2 regions of the Mesobacillus sp. LC4 genome follow, and region 2 is predicted to be linked to the other one. Evidence: riboswitches for the same ligand, from Rfam matches in the RefSeq annotation. Region 2 holds a riboswitch; the other holds the start of a gene.
The links. A riboswitch is a leader RNA that binds a small molecule or an ion and turns the genes downstream of it on or off. The one in region 2 is predicted to bind cyclic di-AMP.
Positions count from the first base shown of each region.

Region 1 (6,219 bases), on a different contig from region 2:
CCAAATGTTCATTTCCATACTAGAGCTCTTCCAACTGTACATAATATTCTGGGGAAGTCCTTTTTTCCTATCTTAAAAACAGACCATGGAGGACGATGGAATGAGCGGCTCTAAAGAGGAACTGAAAGAACAGCTTAACGTGCTAACAGCTCGCAGGGACCGGATGCAGAAGAATCTTTATGAGGTCGAGAAGGAAATCGCGGAGATCACCAATAAGCTGGCTAAAATGAAATGATGATGACCGTACCAATGAGGAAGCTGCGAAATAGGCGGCTTCTTTTTTACATCCTGGAGGAATATATCCATTTTTGGTGAATTCAATAAGGACGGGAATAATTCAAGATAAGTTGATTTGAAATGTCGAAAATAAAGGGGGCCACGAATTGCGGCACCGTCTAATATGGATGATATCTGTTCTTTCATTTTTGTTTTTCCTTGGAATGTTCTATGTTGAAGTATCGGTCTATTCTTTATTGCCTGCAGACCAGGGTGGAATGAGTTTCTGGAAAGAATTGAAGAATGTTTGGTATCGTTCGATATCGTTTTATGCCATGGTTGCCATTGCTTTTTTATCGATTTATTTTCAATTTATACATAAACGAAAGCAAAAAGTCCCTCCATATATAGAAGGACATGAACGTTCTTAGTTTCCATTTGTTAGTTCTTTTCGATTGGGAGCAAGCGGGGGCTGTTCCAGCCATTTATTTTTTTCCATGATATCGAACCATTTTTTTGTCACCATGAGGTTTTTGAGAACGATGCTTTCATAGGTTGTGATCAGGTCAGTACGCATAGCGGAAGCCAAACCTGTGCCATGATATACTTGCGCAGCCTGGTATAAGAAGCCGGTATGATACATCATCAGCTTATCTGAAAAAGGAGCTTCTGTTGATGTGGTGACTTCTGTTTCCCAAGAACGGGGAACTGGCAGGTTATCTTCGTGCATGATTTTGGCAAAGGCCTGTATTTGTTGGTCAGCTGTTTTCTCAGAATCAGCTAAGAACTTCCTCACTTCTTTAGAGTGGGCAACTTGGCTGAAAGCAATCGACAGAGTTTTCGCCATGATATTCTTTTTTATGTTGAAAGAGATACTGATAATTTCTGTGGCAGATAAACTTCTGCCTTTTCCGAAAATGCCATCTGTAAAATCGGGGCTGACAATAAATTCAGGATTTTTAGCAGGGTAAAATAAAGGATCTCTTTGGAAACTGCCTCTTTCTAGTAATAGTTCGATTGTCTTGTGGTACATTTCTTTTCCATCGTTATCGCATGAATCGTAAAAATCGCGTAAGTCCTTTCTGACAGAAACGCCTAAAGCGGTGATATGGCCAAGCATCCCGTGGAGTGTCATGATATGTAAGTAATTCAAGCAAAAGATGTCAGAGAACAACCTTTTTGCCTCTAAATTGATATCTGCTTCTCCAAATCCTACGGGTACTGGAAATCCTTCATTCTGCAAAAAAGTTACCAGTTGTTTCTTTTGACGAGCGAATTTCGAAATGGCATCCTCGAATATTGCCTTGATCGCTTCATCTTCAATAATGGTGAACATATATTTATTTACTGCGTCGATCATTGTTCCGTTTACATATTCGCCCCATAAGCTTCCAATCTCGGAAGATGTAAGCTGTATTTTATCTTTATCCATGTTTTCACCTCGCTGGTATTATTTCCTCGTTTAAATGAAATATGAATATACCATGTTCAAGATTTTGTTATCGTCTAGAAGCACACTATCCAAAATAAAATTTTTAAAAAGAAATGAACTTTTCTACATAGTTACGACTCTTACATAGGAGCGGGGTGAGGGGATGAATATTGTTCGGCTGGTGAAAAAGGCCAAAAAGGGCAGTAAGGATGCGTTGCTGGAGTTGATTATGGCTGAGAAGGACGCCATGTACCGGCTTGCTTTTACATATATGCGGAATGAGCATGATGCGATGGATGTGCTGGAGGAGATGATTGTCCGGCTGTATGAAAATATCGGCCAGCTGAAGAAGGAAGAGGCTTTTTACAGCTGGAGCAAGACCATTCTTGTGAACCTCTGCAAAACAACACTTCGCAACCAAAAGAAGGTTGTACTGATGGAAAACTGGCAGTCTTCCAAAGAGGAGGAACAGCCTTCTTTCGGATCGAATGTGCAGCCTTTAGAGATCGCCGAGATGTTAGCGATTTTGAGTGAGGATCAAAAAGAAGCGATTCAAATGAAGTATATTCTCGATCTGGATTATCAGAGTATTGCTGATCTGACAGATGTTCCAATTGGAACAGTGAAATCGAGGGTCTTTCAGGGGTTAAGGAAAATGAAGGATCATTTTGGGGGTGAAGGCATTGAAAGAGATAGAGGAAGTGTTGAGTGAGGAGAAGAGGCGCATAGCTGACATGACACCTCCGCAGGATTTCGAAGCGAGGATGCGCAGCGCTCTTGATGCAAAGCCTTCAAGGAAGCCTAAACGCAATAATCCATATATTATGATGGCTGCTGCAGGTGTTCTGTGCTTTATGCTGATCAGCTATAATTACAATGCCTTTGCCTTCTATGGGAAAAAGATCTTCGGTTATGAGGAGATCATGACAGGAACAATGAAGGATTTGAATGATAAGGGCATGGGGCAAATCATTGATAAAAAGACGACATTGTTTGATGGAACAGAGCTGATCATTGACGGAATCATGACGGATGCAAACCAATTGGTTATGTACTATACCTTATCAAACCCACAGGGTATTGCGGATTCACTGGACTATGTCTTTATTTCTGATAAAATTACCGGCTTCCTCACCAATGCCCATGGAGGAGGCAGCATGGAGCTGCTGAATGATGAAGGTACGGAAATAAAAGGGACGATGTATTTTGATCCAGTCAGTCCATTTGCGAAAAAATTGACTTTGCATTTTTGGCAGGGGCAAGAGTACCAAGAGGGGAGCATCACGTTTCCTTATGATCCGAATAAAGCCATGCAGACACAGATAAAACAGTCGATTAAGGAAACAGTAAAGGTTGATAAAGGGACGGTTTCGTTCAAGACGATTACAGCAACACCCACATCGACCGTTATCGAAGGAAAAATGGACGTGGATAATTTTGACCGGATCAGGTTCGGCTTCGAAGGAGTCAAGTTGATTGCAAATGGTAAAACCATCGACAATGCAGGGTATGGTGTAAGGAGCGCTTTTAACGGAAGCAAGTTCGATTTGCGTTTCGATGGTCTGCCAGAAGAGTTGCATTCTCTGGAGTTGGTATTTAATGAGTTTGTCGGCTACCAAAAATTAGAGGAACAGATTCTGGTAACAGAAAGTTCACAGCATGATCTTCATGGGAACGACCTTTGGATTAAGAAGGTTGCTGCTACTGAGCGTGGAATCGAAATCACGATTGAGACAGACGAGAATCTATTGCTTGACGGTGTCTCAGTTCAAAGTGGTGACAAGGTGACTCCTATAAAAACAACCATCGACCAGACATTGGACAAAAAGGGAGATAGAATCACCAGCGAACGGACGATGGTCTTTGAAACGAAGTCCATGCCAGAGTATTTGCTGGTCAAAGGAATCCATTATGTGAAAAAATACAATCAAAAGATTGAGATTCCGGTTGATTAATTGGTGTTGGTGAATAAAAGAGGCATATGTGGGTAGACTTTGTGGCATCTGCTGTGCAGTTATAAACTTTATTGGCGGAAAAATGATTTTATTGGCGGTTTTCACAACTTTATTGGCGAAAAAATGATTTTATTGGCGATTTTCATAATTTTTCTGGCGGAAATTTCATTTTATTGGCGACTTGGAAATTTCGAGCGTTTTTTTCCAGTTCGCTCTTAATAATGCGAGGGCATTGTTCATTCATGGAACAGTGCCTTTGGCATTTAGATGAAATGTCCCCTTCGATTTCTAAAAAGAGATTGACACTCTTATGCGATAGGAGTATTTTATACTTATTCATTTTAATAAAAGGCCTTTATGCTGAATCTTTTGAGCGGGGGAACCATATTTGATAAAGAGACTTTATCTTGGGGTGAATTTTAGCGAATGCAGCTAAAAAGGGATACTCTCAATCCCTAATCCGACAGCTAACTCCGTAAGCCGTGAAGAGAGAAGGGTTAATGATAGGCATTGACCATTCTTGTTTAGGGTGGTCTTTTTGTGTTTTAATGAAAACAATCTGAAATAGTTAGAAGGGGTATTCTTGGCGAAAATTCTTAAAAGGAACTGGTTGAAGCCTGCGCAAATCATTGTATTGTTTTATGTATTTGCTGTGTTGATCTCAGCGGCGCTCCTTAGTCTCCCGATTGCTCTCAAGCCGGGAGTGCATTGGACGTTCATTGATGTATTATTTACAGCAGTCAGTGCCGTTAGTGTAACGGGCCTGGCGGTTGTATCTACTACGGACACCTTTAGTACGCCTGGTGTTTTCATATTGATGTTCATCCTCCAGTTTGGCGGGATTGGAATCATGACGCTTGGTACGTTTTTCTGGATGATATTGCGAAGGAAGATCGGTCTTAAAGATCGCCAGTTAATCATGACCGACCAGAATCAATCGCAGATGTCGGGTCTCGTTAAACTCATGAGGCAAATTTTGGCCATCATCCTCTTGATCGAGGCCGTAGGGGCCCTTATATTAGGAACCTATTTTCTTGGTTACTTCCCGACATGGCAAGAAGCCTATCTCCAAGGCTTATTTGCGGCGGTCAGTGCAACGACGAATGCTGGTTTTGATATTACAGGAAGTTCACTGATTCCTTTTGCGCATGATTATTTCGTGCAAACCATCAACATCATTCTACTCACCTTAGGGGCGATAGGATTCCCGGTATTAGTGGAAGTGAAGGAATACTTTTTGAACCGTAAAAAGCACCATCGATCTCATTTTTCGTTGTATACGAAGTTGACGACATTAACCTTCTTTGCGCTTATGTTTTTTGGTGCATTTGCGATCCTGCTTTTTGAATATAATCATTTCTTCAAGGACTACAACTGGCATGAATCATTTTTTTATGCCTGGTTCCAGTCGTCCTCAACAAGGAATGGCGGGCTTGCGACGATGAATGTGAGTGATTTTTCTAATCCAACTTTATTGCTGCTTTGCTTTTTAATGTTCATCGGTGCTTCCCCAAGTTCTGTTGGCGGCGGCATCAGGACGACTACTTTTGCAGTGGTCATATTGCTGATCATCAACTTTGCAAAAGGACATAATGCGATTAAGGTATTTGGACGTGAACTTCATGAGGAAGATATCCGGAAATCGGTAGTGGTTAGTTTTTTGGCTATGCTGCTCTGTTTTGCGGCAGTGGTGATATTGAACGCGACGGAAAACTTCACGATGATGGAAATCATGTTCGAAGTCAGTTCGGCCTTCGGGACAACCGGCTTGTCGATGGGAATCACTCCTGAACTTAGCACAGCAGGGAAGATTGTCATTATTTCTTTGATGTTCATAGGAAGAATAGGAATTCTATCATTTATCTTCCTGTTCAACCGTGGAAAGCTAGAACCAAAATGCCATTATCCGAAAGAAAGATTGATTGTCGGATAGGGATGCCGGGAAGTATTGGGTGGAAGATGCCCGATGCTTCTTTTTTTATTTTCTTAGAATTAACTAATTATTCACAATATGGTTATAGAAAATGCAAAGAGGCAATTTATAATAGGGAGTGATTAGGTAATGCTGTTATATGACAAAGGAGGTAATCGGTATGAAATTGGATGGAAAAGTGGCGGTTGTAACGGGCGCGGCATCTGGCATGGGAAAGGCGATTGCGGAACTTTATGCTCGCGAAGGGGCAAAGGTTCTTCTCGCTGATTTTAATAGTGATGGTGCTGAGGCCGTTGCACAGGGGATTACCGAAAATGGTGGAACTGCTAAGGCTTTGAAAGTGAATGTGGCGGAATTGGCTGATGTGGAGAATATGATCGATACAGCGGTTCAGGAGTTTGGCACGCTGGACATCCTCGTGAACAATGCCGGCATCATGGATGGCTTTGAGCCGGTTGGTGACATTCTGGATGAAAAATGGGACAAAGTTTTCGATGTGAATACGAAAGGCGTTATGCGCGCGATGCGAAAAGCGATTCCGATTTTCCTGGAGAAGGAAAAGGGGATCATCATTAATATTGCTTCCACCGGCGGGTTCAGCGGTGCGCATGCCGGAGCAGCATACGGTGCATCCAAACATGCGGTGATTGGATTAACAAAGAATACCGGCTTCATGTATGCGC
Region 1 covers NZ_JBGCUB010000006.1:133,367-139,585, reverse strand. The annotation lists gene AB5I83_RS18465 (hypothetical protein) at 101-235, shown strand; gene AB5I83_RS18460 (hypothetical protein) at 384-647, shown strand; gene AB5I83_RS18455 (DUF3231 family protein) at 644-1,648, opposite strand; gene AB5I83_RS18450 (RNA polymerase sigma factor) at 1,812-2,360, shown strand; gene AB5I83_RS18445 (DUF4179 domain-containing protein) at 2,332-3,603, shown strand; cyclic di-AMP (ydaO/yuaA leader) riboswitch at 3,952-4,100, shown strand; gene AB5I83_RS18440 (TrkH family potassium uptake protein) at 4,187-5,536, shown strand; gene AB5I83_RS18435 (SDR family oxidoreductase) at 5,697-6,219, shown strand, end outside.
Region 1: another riboswitch for cyclic di-AMP. It lies ahead of AB5I83_RS18440 (TrkH family potassium uptake protein); the one in region 2 lies ahead of AB5I83_RS10890 (TrkH family potassium uptake protein).

Region 2 (6,219 bases):
TTCGTGCGAGGCTTTTTCTGTTTTGACAGGATTCAGGTGGAGAGACTTAAAGCTGTCAAGAAAACGTAGTTATTATGACAGGATCCAGGTGGAGAGGCACGAAGCTGTCAAGAAAGCGTAGTTATTAAGACAGGTTTTAGGTGGGGAGGCATGAAGCTGTCAAGAAAGCGCAGTTATTATGACAGGTTTCAGGTGGAGAGGCACGAAGCTGTCAAGAAAGCGTAGTTATTATGACAGGTTTCAGGTGGAGAGGCACGAAGCTGTCAAGAAAACGTCGGTATTGTGACAGGTTTCAGGTGGAGAGACTCAAAGCTGTCAAGAAAACATCGGTATTGTGACAGGTTTGAGGAAAAAGCGTGAAAAGCTGTCAGAAGATTATCCAACTTAAGACAGGTTTGAAGGAGAAACGAGGAAAGTTGTCCGAACTAGCTCCAACTTAAGACAGGTTTGAAGGAAAGGCGTGAAAAGTTGTCAAAAGATGATCTAACTTAAGACAGGTTTGAAGGAAAAGCGTGAAAAGCTGTCAAAAGATGATCTAACTTAAGACAGGTTTTGGGAAAAAGCGTGAAAAGCTGTCAGAAGATAATCCAACTTAAGACAGGTTTGAAGGAAAAGCGTGAAGAGTTGTCCGAACCTTACTAACAAGTCTCATAAATAAAATATTATTTGGTTTATTATGGCAAAATAGTAAATATTTATAGCTGGCTGTTTAAAGTTAAGTCTTTCGACTCACGAGAAATACTATCAAACGATACTTTTTCCCTATTTAGAATATACTGAATATTTTATATTATTTAGGAAATGGAAATATTCTAATAGGGAGTGGATAATTTGTTAAAAGTTCTTTCTACATCAGCGCTTTCTCTAGCTTTGGCAGGAAGTGCGGTATTCGCTGGAGTCAGCTCAACTGATTCTGCTGTCAAACCGCAAAGTAAATATGAACTAAGCCTTGCTCACCATGTAGGTGCAGCTCCGGAGCTAGTTGATAGAGCAAAGGAATTAGGAATTGATATTTCGAAGGCCGATCCTGCTGAGAAAATTGCTAAAACAGGTGCGAAGTTTCAGCAACCGGGAGATAATCATGTGGCTTACAATGAAGCAACAGGTGATGTTCCTGTGCTTGTATTGTTAGCTAAATATCCTGATGGTGATGAGCCTGTTGGCGACATGCCAGGACAAGTACCTGCCAAGTATTATGAGGACCTGATTTTTGGCACTGAGTACAATCCGTATGAGCTAGAGCAATTCGAGCAATATGATGGTGCAGACGTTCCAAAGAACCGTACGATGCAAAATGCTTACACGGAGTCAAGTTATGGAAAGGTAAACCTTGTTCGTAAAGAAAATACCGATTTCGCTTGGGTAGAGATGCCTAAAGGTGCTTCATATTACCTTGACCAGGAAGGTACTTATGCAGAAGGTGGAGTATATAAGCTTGGGAACGTAAATGGTGATGCACATACAGGTGAGTTCATTCGTGATCTGTTAAAAGCAGCCGATGCACAAGTTGATTTTTCTCAATACGCTGAGAACGGTGAAGTTCCAAATATCTTCGTCATCCATGAAGGGACAGGCGCAGAATTCAGCCGCGACCCTGCTCAATTCTGGTCACATAAGTGGAGCTTGCTAAGCGCACTTTATTATGGGAAATACTATGAAACTGGCCAGCCTGCCGATGTTGATGCTGGTATGTCCCAGGGTGAATGGATTAACAAAACTGTGGCAGAAGACATGACTTACGATGGAGTAGTCGTAAACAACTACAACATCCAGCCTGGTATCGGCGGTAACGTATCTGGTTTTGATACAGCAACTAACTCATATAAAGAAGAGTTAAAAACGGGTCCTTTCCCTGCTCAAACTGGCGTTTACGCGCACGAGTTTGGACATGCTCTAGGACTTCCTGATTTCTATGATACTGTTTACTCATCTGAAGGTGTTGGTAACTACTCGATGATGGCCGGCGGTTCTTGGATGCGCTATCCTAATAAATCGGCTTATTCCGGAAACTCTCCAACTCACTTCGACCCATTCTCAAAGATTTTCTTAGGTTGGGCAGAGCCAATCGAAGTAACACCTGAGAGCGGCGTTCAGGAAATCACTTTACCGGCAGCTAATGCGGCCAAAGCTGATAACGGCATTGTTAAAATGGAAGTTCCAGGTTCAAACGGAACTGAATACTTCCTGTTTGAAAATATGCAGCAAGAGGGCTTCAATAAAGGAATGGTACGCCAGGGTGAAGATGCTCATGGATTAGTGGCATGGCATGTTGATGAAAATGTCATCAACCTTTACCAGACTGCTGGATTCCGTCCGAATAACGTGGAAAACTGGATGAACAAGCGCTTCCAGTTCAATCAGTCACAGACTGCAAGCAGTGGTGAAGTGGTCACACACTATGGTCTTTCTGTCCTTCAGGCGGATGGCAAGTATGATCTAGAGAGGAACCTTAACCGCGGTGACGCAGCTGACTTCTTCAAGACTGGCAGCAAGCTGACTCCAGTTAGCGGAAAGGTCCACACAGGTTCTTACTACTTCTGGAAGGGCTATGGTGCTACACCGGCTGACTCCGGAATTCACGTAACGGATATCAAGGAAAATGAAGATGGCTCGATCTCAGCTAAGTTCTTCTATAACTTTGATTCTAGTGTGAAGTAAAAACAAAAACTGAGCGGGACTCGTTCCCGCTCAGTTTTTGTTATTTAAAAAAGGAACAAATATATCCAAGTGTCCTGGAAGTACTTTTGCCTTAAAAGGCAATGGCTCGCCTTCTTCACCGTCGATGTTCACAACATGCGCCTTGTCAGATGTAATATTGAGATAAGAAGTCCGTATATATTCGACATCTTCACTTTCCTCTAACTCTCCTTTAATAAGCGAAGGGACAAGGGAAGCGATTTTCGGAACGGAAACTTTTTTGATGATGAAAGTATGCAATTTTCCATCATTCAACTTTGCTTCGGGAGCAAGGGACTCGAAGCCGCCAACAGAATTCGTCAGTGCAGCAAGCAGCAGGAAAGTATGACCTTCCCATTTTCCACCTTCATGTTCGACGACTAAATCGATTGCTTCGCCATTAAGGAATGATTTTGCTCCTTCCATAAAATAAGCCAGGGAACCAAATCTGGTCTTCAGTTCTGGACTCACATTATAAGAAGCTTCTGCAATGGATCCTACAGCTATGACATTCGCGAAATAATGATCATTGATTTTCCCTATATCCACAGGGCGGAGGTTTTGCTTTTTTAAAATTTCCATGGCTTCATAAGGGTCCAGTGGAATAGTAAGAGCCCTCGCAAAATCATTGATCGTACCAAGTGGAATGATGCCCAGAGCGGGCCGGTGGTTTTGTTCAGCCAGTCCATTTATGGCCTCATTGATGGTCCCGTCGCCGCCCATTGCAATGACGGTATCGTATAAAGAAATGCAGGCCTCAGTTGCAAATGCTGCAGCGTCGCCCTCTTTCTCAGTTCTTCGAATATCGATTTTATCGTATCGGTCACGTAATGTTTCCTCTATTTTTTCAGCGTAGTCCGCTGCTTTTTCCTTTCCTGAAGATGGATTCAAAATAATCATGGCTTTCATCCACGATAACCTCCCGAACAATTTATTTAAGAAATGAGTATCAACCCTTAATAATTGCCGTGTTTATTCAACCCTATTATTTACCTTTAAATGAATCGATATAAACTCCAATGCGCCTAGTAAATCACCCCAATATTCAATACCTGTAAAACGGAGAAAAACGGCGATTCAGTAAGAAATACGATTGTTTGTCATCAATTATCGTTGAAATTGAATGAAAAGCGCCTTTTTTGGCTTTCTCTTCATGTTTACAATGGAATGGCGGAGGAGTATGATTACAGCAGTTTAAGATATTAAATGAGTTTCATATTTCTAAATCGCTGAATCTGAATAGAGCGGGGGAACCAACTTTGTGGAGCAATCCACTTGGGGTGAGGCCTGGATAACAGGCGGGGCTATTCTGAGCCCTAATCCGACAGCTAACTCCGTAAGCGTTGCAGAAGAGGAAGATGAAGCTTGTGTGACAGTATGTATAAAGTCCACAAGGCTGCTATCTTTTAGCCTCTGGGGGCTTTTTTGTTTTGCTGTATTTTAGATATGTCGACTATTCTAAATTCCAGATCGAACAAAGTCCCTGCAAAGAAATATTAGACGCATAATTCCTCATACTAAGGAAAGAAGGAAGGATCATGCGCAAGAAATTGTTTTTTAGATTAGATCCACCGAAAGTACTTGTTTTTGGATTTGGAGCCATGATTCTTTTAGGGACATTGTTGCTATCACTGCCAGCATCCACTGTGGATGGTAGGGGACTTCCGATTTTGGATGCCTTGTTTACGGCAACTTCGGCCACTTGTGTAACAGGTCTTGTCGTCGTTGACACAGGTGATACCTTTACTCGCTTTGGGGAAATGGTCATCCTGTCGATGATCCAGGTTGGCGGACTGGGTTTCATGAGTTTTGCCACTTTGCTTGCATTTATTTTAGGTAAAAGGATTTCGTTCAAAGAAAGGCTGATCATCCAGGAGTCATTGAATAACGAGACTGTAGAAGGGATTGTCAGGCTTGTCAAACGAATTTTCCTTTTTACAGCAGTAGTCGAAATTACCGGCGGGATCATTCTATCTCTGCGGTTTTCACAAGAAATGGCCGCTGGAAAAGCGATTTATTTTGGATTTTTCCATGCTGTTTCGAACTTTAATAATGCCGGATTTGATTTGATGGGTGGATTCAAAGGGCTTACTGCCTATGCTGAAGACCCGATCGTCAATATCACCATGATCACTCTTATCAGTTTGGGAGGGATTGGGTTCATTGTCATGAATGAGCTATTTGACTATCGCAAGACAAGGAGACTTTCCCTGCATTCAAAAATCGTTTTAGCACTATCGGCTGTTTTGGTGTTTGGAGGGGCGCTCCTGATTTTTATCCTGGAATTTAACAACCCTTCCACCTTGAAGCCAATGACGATGACTGGTAAAATATTCGGAGCGTTTTACCAGGCTGTCACACCGAGGACAGCAGGGTCCAATACATTGAATATCCCAGACTTGAAGCAGTCAACCTTGTTCTTGATCATCTTCCTTATGTTCATCGGTGCTTCGCCTGGGTCTACAGGGGGAGGAATCAAGACCACCACCTTCGCCGTCCTGATTGGTGCTGTGAGGTCACAAATTCGCGGCCGGGAGGATGTCACTTTTTTTGGAAGAAGAATGGATCATACCATCATTTCTAAATCATTGACAGTTACACTGATTTTCCTTTTTCTAATAGGATTGGTTACAATGGTGTTGACCATTACCGAGCCTGGCAAAGAGTTTCTGGTGCTATTATTTGAGACGGTCTCAGCTTTTTCAACAGTCGGTCTGTCCATGGGCTTGACCCCTGAGCTGTCATTATACGGAAAAATATTAATAACGATAACGATGTTCGCGGGCCGGGTTGGTCCGTTAACATTGGCTTATGCAATTGCGAAAAAAAGAAAAGAGGATCATTATCGATATCCAGCTGGAAAAGTGATGATTGGGTAGGAGGATGTTATTATGGCAAAGCAGTATGCAGTAATTGGAATGGGACGTTTCGGGTCCAGTGTGGCGACCACATTATATCATGAAGGAAATGAAGTACTAGCGATTGATAAAAGTGAACAACATATCGAAGACTATAAGGAGTTTGTAACCCATGCGGTCATCGGTGACTCAACCGATGAGCAAACTTTGAAAGCAGTTGGAATCAGGAACTTCGATACTGTCATTGTGGCAATAGGGGATGACATTCAGGCTAGTATTCTAACCGTCCTCATTCTAAAAGAGATGGGAGTCGCCAATGTCGTTGCCAAAGCTCTTAACAAGCACCATGCGCAAGTATTGTTCAAGGTTGGCGCGGATAAAGTCATTTTCCCGGAACGAGATATGGGAGAAAGAGTTGCCCACCAGCTAATGGCATCACCGAATGTATTGAACTTCATCGAGCTCTCGGATGACTATAGTATCGAGGAAATCAAACTTCCGTTGAGCATGGCTGGCAAGAACCTGATTGAAATCAATCTGCGTGCCAAATATAATATCACCGTAATCGGCGTAAAGACGGCCAACAAAGTCGACATCTCTCCAGATCCAGAGAAGACATTAAGAGCGGAGGATATCCTGATTGTCCTTGGTGAAAATGGCGATTTGAACAGGTTTACGAAAATAA
Region 2 covers NZ_JBGCUB010000002.1:915,761-921,979, forward strand. The annotation lists gene AB5I83_RS10880 (M6 family metalloprotease domain-containing protein) at 823-2,658, shown strand; gene AB5I83_RS10885 (diacylglycerol/lipid kinase family protein) at 2,689-3,585, opposite strand; cyclic di-AMP (ydaO/yuaA leader) riboswitch at 3,894-4,035, shown strand; gene AB5I83_RS10890 (TrkH family potassium uptake protein) at 4,215-5,555, shown strand; gene AB5I83_RS10895 (potassium channel family protein) at 5,568-6,219, shown strand, end outside.